Regions from separate parts of the Sphingomonas sp. RS6 genome, predicted to be linked through region 1. Evidence: riboswitches for the same ligand, from Rfam matches in the RefSeq annotation. Region 1 holds a riboswitch; the other holds the start of a gene.

Region 1 (5,570 bases):
TAGCCGCGATATTCCAGCCGCTTCAGCCCTTCGAACAGCCGCTCCGCGACGTCTTCCTTGCCGACGATTCCAACAATTCCGCACATGGCATCCGCCCTCCTGCCCCAGCCCTAGCGCGGGCGGGTGGCCGCCGCTAGCGGGGGCTTGGTGACGCGGGGATGAACAATTCGGCGTTGCCAGGCGCGCAAGCAAGGTGCACTATCCAAATAATACAGCTGGGAGGATTTGGATGTTGTTGTCTCTTGCCCTCGCTCAATCGCTCGCCGCCTCCGCACCGGCTGCGATCCCGATCGGCGAGGAACTGACGCAACAGATCCGCACGGCCGATGCCGCCCTGTTCACCGCCTATTTCGGGCAATGCGAGCCCTCGCGAATGGCGACGATGATCACGCCGGACATCGAGATGTACCATGATCGCACCGGCGCACTGATCGGGCAGGACGCGTTCATGGCAACCTACAAGAACCTATGCGAGCCGAGAAGGGCACCGGACGCATGGCGCAACCGCCGCGCGCTGGTCGAGAACAGCCTGCGGGTGGATCCGGTCCCCGGCTTCGGCGCCATCGAGGAGGGCGACCATTTGTTCTACGAGCGCAAGGGAGACGGCCCCGAGAAGCGGGCGGGTAGCGCCCACTTCGTCCAGTTGTGGAAATGGACGCCGACAGGCTGGCAGCTGGCGCGCGTCTTCAGCTACGCGCACCGCGCCGCCACCGCAGCCGACGCCCCGTAACGGGGTGGAGCCCGCCGCTTAATGCGGGAAGTTGGTGTCGTTGAAGATCCGGGTGAATTCGCCGGGATCGGGCTCATGGCCCTGCGCCTCAATGAAGCGGTCCCGGCCCTTTTCCCATACTTCCAGGATCGCGCCCTGCATCCCGTCCTGAAAGCCCATGCGGGTTTCCACGATGCCGCGCCACGGCCCCTGCGCATCGAATGCCTCGTGCAGCTGCGGCTCCAGCGCCGTCAGCTGGGCGTCGCTGTTCGCGTCGAGATGGCCGATCGCATCGAGCACATAGGCGTCGAGCAGCTTGAGGAACGGCTTGTCGGTATAGCGATCGGTCATGTTGCGGCCTTTCGTGCCGGAGAGGGGGTTCGCCGGGCTGGAAGCGCCGGCGGCGATCAGGGAAGGATTTCGAGCTGATCTTCGGTATCGGCGACGATCCGCGTCTGAAAATGATCCCCCACGGGCACACGACGCGCCACGCCCTTCGCCCGCACGCGCTTGCCCGTCATGTTGTCCTGCGGATAGACGCCGAAACGGGCCTTGAGCGCGTTGATCACCGCGGGATGGAGCTCGATCGTCAGGTTGCCCGGGTCCTTATAGTCGGTCGCCGAGTTCAGATAGACGCTGAACCCCGACGCGCCCGCCGAGCCCACCACGAATTCGAACACGCCCTGGACGTCGCCGGACTTTGCTGCGGCGATGGTTTCGGCCGGACCCATCGCCGTCTGAGCGAGGGCGGGCGAGCCCAGCGCCAGCAGGATCGCACCGAACAGGGTGTAGCGCAGGCTCATTTGCCGGTCTCCTTGCGCGCCTTCATGGCCGCGCGGAAGGTCGTCGCCCAGCCCTGTTTCTTCAGTGTTTCCGGCCGGGCGACGGCAAGCGCATCGGCCTCGACATCGCGGGTGATCACCGATCCCGCGCCGATGATCGCGCCGTCGCCGATGGCCAGGGGGGCGACCAGCGCGCTGTTCGACCCGATGAAGGCGCGCTCGCCGATGACCGTCTTCTGCTTGAGGAAACCGTTGTAATTGCAGGTGATCGTGCCCGCACCGATGTTCGCGCCGGCACCCACGCTGGCATCGCCCAGATAGGTCAGGTGGTTGGCCTTGGCGCCCTTGCCGAGCACCGCATTCTTTAGCTCGACGAAATTGCCGACATGGGAGTCCGCCTCCAGCACCGCGCCGGGCCGCAGCCGGGCATAGGGGCCGACGGTCGCGCCGCTGGCAATGGTCGCGCCCTCGATATGGCTGAACGCGCGCAGCACAACGCCGTCCGCCACGGTGACGCCGGGGCCGAACACGACGTTCGGCTCGATCGTCACGTCGCGGCCAAGCTTCGTGTCGTGCGCGAACCACACGGTATCCGGCGCGATCAGCGTCGCGCCCTCCGCCATCGCCCGCGCGCGCCGGGTCTTCTGCCACTCCGCCTCCAGCGCGGCGAGTTCGCCGCGACTGTTGACGCCGGCGACTTCGCTCGCCTCCGTCTCGATCACCGCCGATGAGCGCCCGTCGGCCGCCGCCAGCATGACGATATCGGGCAGATAATATTCGCCCGCCGCATTGTCGTTTGTCACGCGGGCGAGCAGCGCGAACAGATCGCGTGCGCGGACCGCCATCAGCCCCGAATTGCACAGCGTTTCGGCCCGCTCCTCGGCAGTCGCGTCCTTGAACTCGACCATCTTGACGATCCGCCCGCCCGGATCGGCGATCACCCGGCCATAGGCGGCGGGATCGGCGGGGCGGAAGCCGAGCACCACCACCGCCGGATGGTCCGCGCCATGCAGCCGCTCGACCATTCGGCGCATCGTCGCGCTGGTGACCAAGGGCACGTCGCCATAGAGGATCAGCACATCGCCGTCGAAACCGGCCAGCGCCTGCCCCGCCTGGAGCACCGCATGGCCGGTGCCGAGCTGTTCGGCCTGGTGCGCCGTCTCGGCGCCGAGCGGTGCGACGGCGGCCTCGACCTGCTCGCGGCCGGCGCCGACCACCACCACTTCGCGCGCGGCGCCCAGCGCCTTCACGCTGTCGATCAGGTGCAGCAGCATCGGCCGCCCGGCGATCGGATGGAGCACCTTGTGCGTATCGGATTTCATCCGCGTGCCCTTGCCGGCGGCGAGGATGATCGCGGCGATGGGTGCAGTCACGTGGCAGTCTCCGGTCGGTTGGCCCCCGGCCCTGCCACGCATCGGTTGCCAATGCCAGTGGGGCGGTGCCATGGCGCGGCCATGCCCGCCTTCCCCTTCGCCACCATCGGCTTCGATCTCGACGGCACGCTGATCGACAGCAGCGGCGACCTTGCCGCGACGCTCAATCATGTGCTGGTCGCCGACGGCCGCTCGCCGCTGCCGATCGAGCGTGTCCTGCCGATGGTCGGGCGCGGCCTGCGCGCGCTGCTGACCGATGCGGTCGCCGCGACCGGCGGTGGTGGCGAGGCGGCGGTCGAACGCCTCCACGCGCCCTTTATCGACCATTATGCCGCGCACATCGCCGATCATAGCTGCCCCTATCCCGGGCTGCTCGACGCGCTCGATCGGCTGGCCGAGCGCGGCGCAACGCTGGCGGTGGCAACCAACAAGCTCGAGGCGCTGGCGCTGCCCTTGCTGGAAGCGACCGGCCTGCGCGCCCGCTTCGCCTGTGTGATCGGCGGCGACACACTGGGTCCGGGCACGACGAAGCCGGCGCCTGCCATGATCCTGGAGATGCAGCGCCGCTGCGGCGGGCCGGCGGCGTTCGTCGGCGATTCGATCTTCGACGTGCAGGCCGCGCGTGCTGCGGGCGTGCCGGTCATCGCGTGCAGCTTCGGCTTCTCTGCCACGCCGGTGAGCGCGCTGGGCGCCGATGCCGTGATCGATTCCTATGCCGAACTGCTGCCCGCGCTCGATACGCTCCGTCCAATCAGCGTTTGACAGTCCCCGCGCCCCGCGCGAAACATCCGCGCGTCGGAATGGGAGAGAATCCGGGCAGCCGGATCGCCGAAGGAGCAACCGCCCCGGAAACTCTCAGGCAAAAGGACCTTCCGCACGACCACATTCTGGAGAGTGGCGCCCCGAGCGCCCGCCGACGGGATAGCGATCTCAGGCAAACGGACAGAAGGGGCCCGCGACGTTTCAGGAGACGGGTTCCCGTGGCGACTACTAGCGTCGGGCCGAATGCAGGGCCGATCAGCATCACCGACGTGTTCACCATCGGCATCGGACCGTCGAGTTCGCATACCGTGGGGCCGATGCGCGCGGCCCGCGACTTTGCCCTTTGGGTGGCAGCCGATGGCCGGGAGGTCACCAAGCTGTGCTGCGAGCTGTTCGGTTCGCTGGCACTGACCGGCAAGGGCCACGCGACCGATTGCGCCGTGGTGCTGGGGCTGGCGGGTGAGCGGCCTGAGGGTGTCGATCCCGATGCGGTCGAGCCGATGCTGGCGACGATCGCCGCCGAGCGACGCATCCTGTTGAACGGCACTGCCTCGGTGGGCTTCGATCCGCACGTCGATATCAAGTTCCGCAAGCGCCAGTTCCTGCCCGGCCACCCCAACGGCATGAAGCTGCGCGCGACATTGATCGACGGCGCAGTACTGGAGCGGGTCTATTACTCGGTGGGCGGCGGCGCGATCCGGCGTGAGGGCGAGGAAGCGGCGGCGGGCCTTTCCGCCGGCACCAACCATCCCTTCGCGAGCGCGCGCGAAATGCTGGCGCGCTGCGACGAACTCGGGCTAGACATTGCCGGGCTGATGCTCGCGAACGAACGTGGCTGGCGCGCCGATGCCGAGACGCTCGCCTTTGTCGATGACATTCACGCCGCGATGAACGCCTGCATCGATCGTGGCATGGCGCAGGACGGCATTCTGCCCGGTGGGCTGGAGGTGCCCCGCCGCGCGCGCAAGCTGCACCAGAAGCTGGTGGCACGCGGCCCCCGTGTCGAGCCCGCCTCGGTGCTCGAATGGGTCAGCCTGTGGGCGCTGGCGGTGAACGAGGAAAATGCCGCCGGCGGCCGCGTCGTCACCGCGCCCACCAACGGTGCTGCGGGGGTGATCCCGGCGGTGCTGCGCTACTACGAATGCTTCGTCGGCAGCGCGACGAAGGAAGGCGCCCGCCGCCTGCTGCTTACCGCTGCGGCGATCGGCATTCTCTACAAGCGCCAGGCGTCGATCTCGGCGGCCGAGATGGGCTGCCAGGGCGAAGTGGGCGTCGCCTGCTCGATGGCGGCAGCGGGGCTCGCCGCCGCGCTGGGCGGCAGCAACGCGCAGATCGAGAACGCCGCCGAGATCGGCATGGAGCATAATCTGGGCCTCACCTGCGATCCGATCGGCGGGCTCGTCCAGATTCCCTGTATCGAGCGAAACACGATGGGCGCGGTGAAGGCGATCAACGCCGCGATGCTGGCCCTTCACGGCGACGGATCGCACAAGGTCTCGCTCGACGCGGTGATCGAAACGATGCGCCAGACCGGCCGCGACATGCGCTCCAAATACAAGGAGACGAGCCTGGGCGGGCTGGCGGTCAACGTCGTGGAATGCTGAACCTCGCCAAATAAGCCTCGCGAGCCGTTCGCCCTCAGACGCCCGCTAGGAGCGACCGGCGCGCGAGACGGCATCGACAGGGAGCTCAGGGAAGGCTGGCTGGGGCGGCAGGATTCGAACCTGCGAATGGCGGCACCAAAAGCCGCTGCCTTACCACTTGGCGACGCCCCAACGGGAAGCGGGCTTATAGAGCCTCAGAACAGACGTTCAAGCCAGCCATTTGCATCGGGCGCCTCGCCGCGCTGGATCGAGACGAGCTGCTCGCGCAGCCGGGTGGTGAGAAGCCCCGGGCCGCCATTGCCGATCTGGAATGCATAGCCCTGGCCGCGCACCGCGCCGA
Region 2 (5,570 bases), on a different contig from region 1:
GCCTGCTCGACGAATTGCTGGCGCTCGCGCCCGATCATGCCGATGCACCCTGGTTCCAGGCGAATGCATCGGCGTTCCTGCTGCTCTGCGACCTGTTCGGCCAGACCGCGCGGCAGCATCACGACCGGCTGGTCAACCGCTTCATCGAGCGTCCGGCCGACAGCATCGCCCCGGCGCAGCTCCGCGGCGTCACCGCCAGCGGTCCGCCGCTCGAGGTGCTGGTCCGCTCGCTGGCGACGTTGCGTGATCTGAGAAGCGCGGTGCCGGGCGACGGCACGCGCCATTCCGATCTGGTCAGGCTGCGCGAGGCGCTCTCAACTCACTGATCGAGCGCAGCGTCGCTGGCCAGCTTGTCTGCGCGCTCGTTGTCGGGGTGGCCGGCATGGCCCTTCACCCATTTCCACTCGACCCGGTGCGGCTTCGCGGCGGCCAGCAGTTCCTGCCACAGATCGGCATTCTTCACCGGCTTCTTGTCGGCGGTGCGCCAGCCATTTTTCAGCCAGCCGTGGATCCATTTGGTCAGCCCGTCCATCACATAGCGGCTGTCGGTGGAGAGCGTCACCCGGCATGGCCGCTTGAGCGCCTGCAGCCCTTGGATCGCGGCCATCAGTTCCATGCGGTTGTTGGTGGTGTGCGGCTCGCCGCCGGACAATTCCTTCTCCACGCCACCCATGCGCAGCACCGCGCCCCAGCCGCCCCGGCCGGGATTGCCCTTGCACGCGCCATCGGTGGCGATCTCGACATGCTGGAGTTCGCTCATGCGATCGCCGCCAGTGCCGCTTCATAGGCGCGCGAGCGTCGCCAGAAGGCCATCGGATCCTTGCGCGTCACCAGCGCGTCGGCGGGTGTGTTGAGCCAGTCCCACGCGCGCGAGAGGGTGAAGCGGATGCACGCGCCGGTTGCCAGCAGCGGCAGGATCGCGCGCTCGGCCTCGCTTAGCTTGTAGCTCGCCTCGTAACCGGCGAGCAGCGCTTCGGAGACATAGGGATCGAATGCCCGGCCGGTCGCATCGAACGCCCAGGCGGTGTGCATCACCGCGAGGTCGTAGAGCCGCAGGTCGGTGCAGGCGAAGTAGAAGTCGATCAGGCCCGTCACGCGGTTGCCGAGCATCAGCACATTGTCCGGGAACAGGTCGGCATGGATCGCACAGCTGTCGAAGCCTTCGCGCGGCCAGGCGGCGGTCACGCGGTCGAGCGCGCGGCCGAGTTCGTCGTACAGGCCCGGTGCGATATCGTTGAGGCTGGTGCCGCAGCGCTCGAACAGCGGGCGCCAGGTGTCGATGCCCATCGAATTGGGGCGGTCGAGCGGGAAGTCGGCGACTGCCTTGTGCATCTTGCCCATCGCCTCCGCCGCGGCGCGCGCCTGTGCCGGGGTGGGGTGGGAGACCGAGACGCCCGACAGGAACTGGATCAGGCACGCCGGGCGACCCTCGAGTTCATGGATCAGGCGCCCGTCGCGATCGGGCACCGCCGGCGGCACCGGCAAGCCGCGATCGGCGCAGTGATCGAGGAGTGCCAGGAAATAGGGCAGGTCGCCCTGATCGACGCGCTTTTCGTAGAGCGTCAGGATGAAGCGGCTCTTGCTCGTATCGACGAGATAGTTGCTGTTCTCCACCCCTTCGGCGATGCCCTTGGCTGAGACGAGTTCGCCGACGTCGAAGCGCTCGAGAAACGCGGAGAGCGCCTCGGCCGAAACCTGCGTATAGACGGCCATTACGCGGCCTCGAGCCCGCGCGGCAGCTTGAACACGACGCTTTCCTCGACGGTCTCGACTTCGCGTTCGGTGATCGTGAAGCGGGTCGAAAGATGGTCGACTACTTCGCGCACCAGTATCTCGGGCGCCGATGCGCCGGCGCTGATGCCGACCTTGGCGACGCCGTCGAACCAGCTGAAGTCGATCTCCTCTGCCCGCTGGATCAGCACCGCACAGGCGCCGCCGCGCTTGGCGACTTCGACGAGCCGCAGCGAGTTCGACGAATTGGGCGCACCGATCACCAGCACCAGCTCGGCCTGCTCGGCAATCGCCTTCACCGCGCCCTGGCGATTGGAGGTGGCATAGCAGATGTCGTCGGCGCCGGGGGCGAGGATGGTCGGAAAACGGCGCTTGAGGATGCCGAGCACGGCGGCGGTGTCGTCGACCGATAGTGTCGTCTGGGTGAGGAAGGCGAGATTGTCGGGATCGGGCACCGCGACCGATTCGGCATCGGCCTCTGTTTCCACCAGCGTCATCGCCCCTTCGGGCACTTGGCCGAAGGTGCCGATCACTTCCGGATGGCCCTGATGGCCGACAAATAGGATGTGGCGGCCGGCCGCCACCAGCCGCTCGGCCTGGCGATGGACCTTGGAGACGAGCGGGCAGGTGGCGTCGAGATAGGAGAGCCCGCGCTGCTCGGCCTTGTGCGGCACCGCCTTGGGCACGCCGTGCGCGGAAAAAACGACCGGCACGCCGTCCGGCACATGGTCTAGCGTCTCGACGAACACCGCGCCCTTCGCCCGCAGATTCTCGACCACATATTTGTTGTGGACGATCTCGTGCCGGACATAGACCGGCGCGCCGAACTTCTCGATCGCGAGCTCGACGATGCGGATCGCGCGGTCGACGCCGGCGCAGAAGCCGCGGGGCGCTGCGATCAGCAGCTCCAGTGGACGCTTTTCGGTGTGTGCCATCGGGTCGAGCCTCTACGCGATTGCTTGCGCGGGCGGAAGGCGGTTCCTATGGTGCGCGCCGTTCCGATCCCTCGCTCGCGCGAGATGGGGGTCGGCTGTTCGGTTCGAAAGGTTGCACCCCTTGTACTTCGCCAAGATCGCCGTTCCCGCCGTCGTCCTGCTGGCTGTGGCGGGATGTTCCCGAACCGGCGAAATCACCGCTGGCGGCATCAGCGCGGTGCGCACGGCCTGCCCGCAGGTCGCGATTCCCGCTGGCACCGGCGATGTGACGCTGTTCGATCCGGCCGATAGCCGCGAGGCCACGGCGATCGACGTCGTCGCCACGATCACCAATCTGAAGCCGGTGTGCAGTGATGCCGGCGATCAGGTGGTCACCAACATCAGCTTCGATGTGGTTGCCCAGCGTCGTGATGCCGGCCCCGCCCGCGACGTGACCTTGCCCTATTTCCTGACGATCGTTCGCGGCGGCACCTCCGTCACCGCCAAGCGCGTCAGCAACGTCACGCTCCATTTCGATGCAGGCGCGCTTCGTGCCAGCACCACGGGCCAGGCGACCGCCAGCGTCGCCCGCGCCGCGGCAACGCTTCCCGACGAGGTTCGCCGCCGCCTGACGCAGAAGCGCAGGGCAGGCGAGGAATCCGCAGCGATGGACCCGCTCGCCGATCCGGCCGTGCGCGGTGCCGTGCTCTCGGCCACGTTCGAGGCGCTGGTCGGCTTCCAGCTGACCGAAGACCAGCTCAAATATAACGCGACGCGCTAACCTTCACTCCTCCCCCGGAACGGGGGGCATGCGCAGCGTGGCGGAGGGGGGGTATCAACAAGCGACTCCGGCGCGGTGGCCCCCCTCCACCACGCGGCTGGCGCTGCGCGGTCCCCTTCCCCGTGCCGGGGAGGATCTAAATTCCCCACTACCCCGATTGACTTCGACAAGCCGTGCCGCCAAGGCGGGCATGTCGATGCCGGGCAACCGGTATGGGCACGCGCGGGAGAGTATCCGGTTCGCCGGATCGCCGAAGGAGCAACCGCCCCGGAATCTCTCAGGCAGCGAGGACCGCGCGCGCCACGACACTCTGGAAAGCGAGACGGCCGAATTGGGCCGGGCTCCACCGAAGGGGTAAGCCGGGTTCGCCCGTGCGAAAGCTCTCAGGTTCCGTGACAGAGGGGGCGGTGGTGCAGCCAGGGGCGTTTGCCCCGGGCGGACCATTGAACCCAAACTGCCCGGAGTGCCCCGATGAGCGACATCGCCGAAGATACCGTTGTGGCCGACCTGCCGATCGAGACGCTGCCGCTCGACGCCTGGCACCGCGCGCGCGGCGGCCGGATGGTCCCGTTCGCGGGCTATGCGATGCCGGTCCAGTATGAAGGCATCATGGCCGAGCATCTCTGGACGCGCGAGCATGCCGGGCTGTTCGACGTCAGCCATATGGGCCAGCTGCTGTTCTCGGGTGTCGAGTTCGATGCGAGCCTCGAAAAGCTGCTACCGGGCGACGTGAAGGGGCTGGGCGAAGGCCGGATGCGCTATTCGCTGCTGCTCAGCGAAGAGGGCGGCATCCATGACGACCTGATGATGACCCGCCTGCCCGCCGACAACGCCTTCGAGATCGAGGGCGGCACGATCTACATGGTCGTCAATGGCGCGACCAAGTGGGACGATCTCGGCGTGTTCCGCGAGTTCCTGCCCGACGAAGTGACGATCAACCATCTCGAGGACCAGGCGCTGCTGGCGCTGCAGGGGCCCGAGGCGGTGACCGCGCTCGCCCGCGTGCTGCCGGGCGTCGAGAAGCTGGTGTTCATGACCGCTGCCGCGTTCGAGTGGAACGGCAACCCGCTCTGGGTCAGCCGCTCGGGCTATACCGGCGAGGACGGCTACGAGATTTCGCTGCCGGGCGAGGCGGCCGAGGCGTTCGCCGACGCACTCACCGCGCAGCCCGAGGTGAAGCCGATCGGCCTGGGCGCGCGCGATTCGCTGCGCCTGGAGGCCGGCCTGCCGCTCTACGGCCATGACCTCGATCTGGAGACCACGCCGGTCGCCGCCGATCTGGGCTTCGCGCTGTCCAAGCGCCGCCGCGAAGAGGGCGGCTTTGCCGGTGCCGAGCGCATCCTCGCCGAGCGCGAGCAGGGCAGCGCGACGAAGCGCGTCGGCCTGATCGTCGAGGGCCGCCAGCCGGTGCGCGAAGGCGCGGCGGTGGTCGATGCCTCGGGCGCCGAGGTCGGCAAGGTCACCTCGGGCGGGTTCGCGCCCTCGGTGCAGAAGCCGATCGCGATGGCCTATGTGCCCGCGGCCCTTGCGGCCGCCGGCACCAAGATTACGCTTGTCCAGCGGGGCAAGCAGCACTCCGCGGAAGTTGTGGCAATGCCCTTCGTCCCCCACCGCTATGTCCGAAAGGGAGCGTGACATGAGCCGTTATTTTACCGAAGACCATGAGTGGATCGACGTCGACGGCGACGTCGCGACGGTCGGCATCACCGAATATGCCCAGAGCCAGCTCGGCGACATCGTGTTCGTCGAAGTGCCCGACGAGGGCAAGGAACTGACCAAGGGCGACGATGCCGCGGTCGTCGAGAGCGTCAAGGCGGCGTCGGATGTCTATGCGCCGGTCTCGGGCACCGTCGTCGAGGGCAATAGCGACCTCGCTGACAATCCCGCGCTGGTCAACGAGGATCCGGAAGGCGACGGCTGGTTCTTCAAGATGACGCTGAGCGACACCAGCGAGCTCGAAGAGCTGATGGACGAGACCAAGTACCAGGCGTTCGTCGCGAAGCTGTGATCTGACATAGCCCCTCCCCTTCAGGGGAGGGGTTGGGGTGGGGGACTCTCCACAAGCGATCCATCCCGCTGACCTGATTGCCCTACCCCCAACCCCTCCCCTGAAGGGGAGGGGCTTAAGTGGGGAAGCCCCTTCC

What was found. A riboswitch is a leader RNA that binds a small molecule or an ion and turns the genes downstream of it on or off. The one in region 1 is predicted to bind glycine.
Region 2: it holds a riboswitch for glycine, as region 1 does, so the genes downstream of both, gcvT (glycine cleavage system aminomethyltransferase GcvT) here and ACX40Y_RS10700 (L-serine ammonia-lyase) in region 1, are expected to answer to the same signal.

The regions. Positions count from the first base shown of each region.
Region 1 is NZ_JBTMWM010000004.1:285,229-290,798, reverse strand. Features, by position in the region: gene glmS (glutamine--fructose-6-phosphate transaminase (isomerizing)) at 1-86, opposite strand, end outside; gene ACX40Y_RS10725 (nuclear transport factor 2 family protein) at 230-730, shown strand; gene ACX40Y_RS10720 (hypothetical protein) at 749-1,060, opposite strand; gene ACX40Y_RS10715 (hypothetical protein) at 1,117-1,512, opposite strand; gene glmU (bifunctional UDP-N-acetylglucosamine diphosphorylase/glucosamine-1-phosphate N-acetyltransferase GlmU) at 1,509-2,906, opposite strand; gene ACX40Y_RS10705 (HAD family hydrolase) at 2,946-3,626, shown strand; glycine riboswitch at 3,656-3,744, shown strand; gene ACX40Y_RS10700 (L-serine ammonia-lyase) at 3,845-5,230, shown strand; tRNA gene ACX40Y_RS10695 (tRNA-Gln) at 5,327-5,401, opposite strand; gene ACX40Y_RS10690 (branched-chain amino acid aminotransferase) at 5,425-5,570, opposite strand, start outside.
Region 2 is NZ_JBTMWM010000005.1:158,488-164,057, reverse strand. Features, by position in the region: gene ACX40Y_RS11500 (PrnB family protein) at 1-326, shown strand, start outside; gene rnhA (ribonuclease HI) at 320-760, opposite strand; gene thrB (homoserine kinase) at 757-1,713, opposite strand; gene ispH (4-hydroxy-3-methylbut-2-enyl diphosphate reductase) at 1,713-2,666, opposite strand; gene ACX40Y_RS11480 (hypothetical protein) at 2,788-3,426, shown strand; glycine riboswitch at 3,640-3,730, shown strand; gene gcvT (glycine cleavage system aminomethyltransferase GcvT) at 3,898-5,061, shown strand; gene gcvH (glycine cleavage system protein GcvH) at 5,063-5,434, shown strand.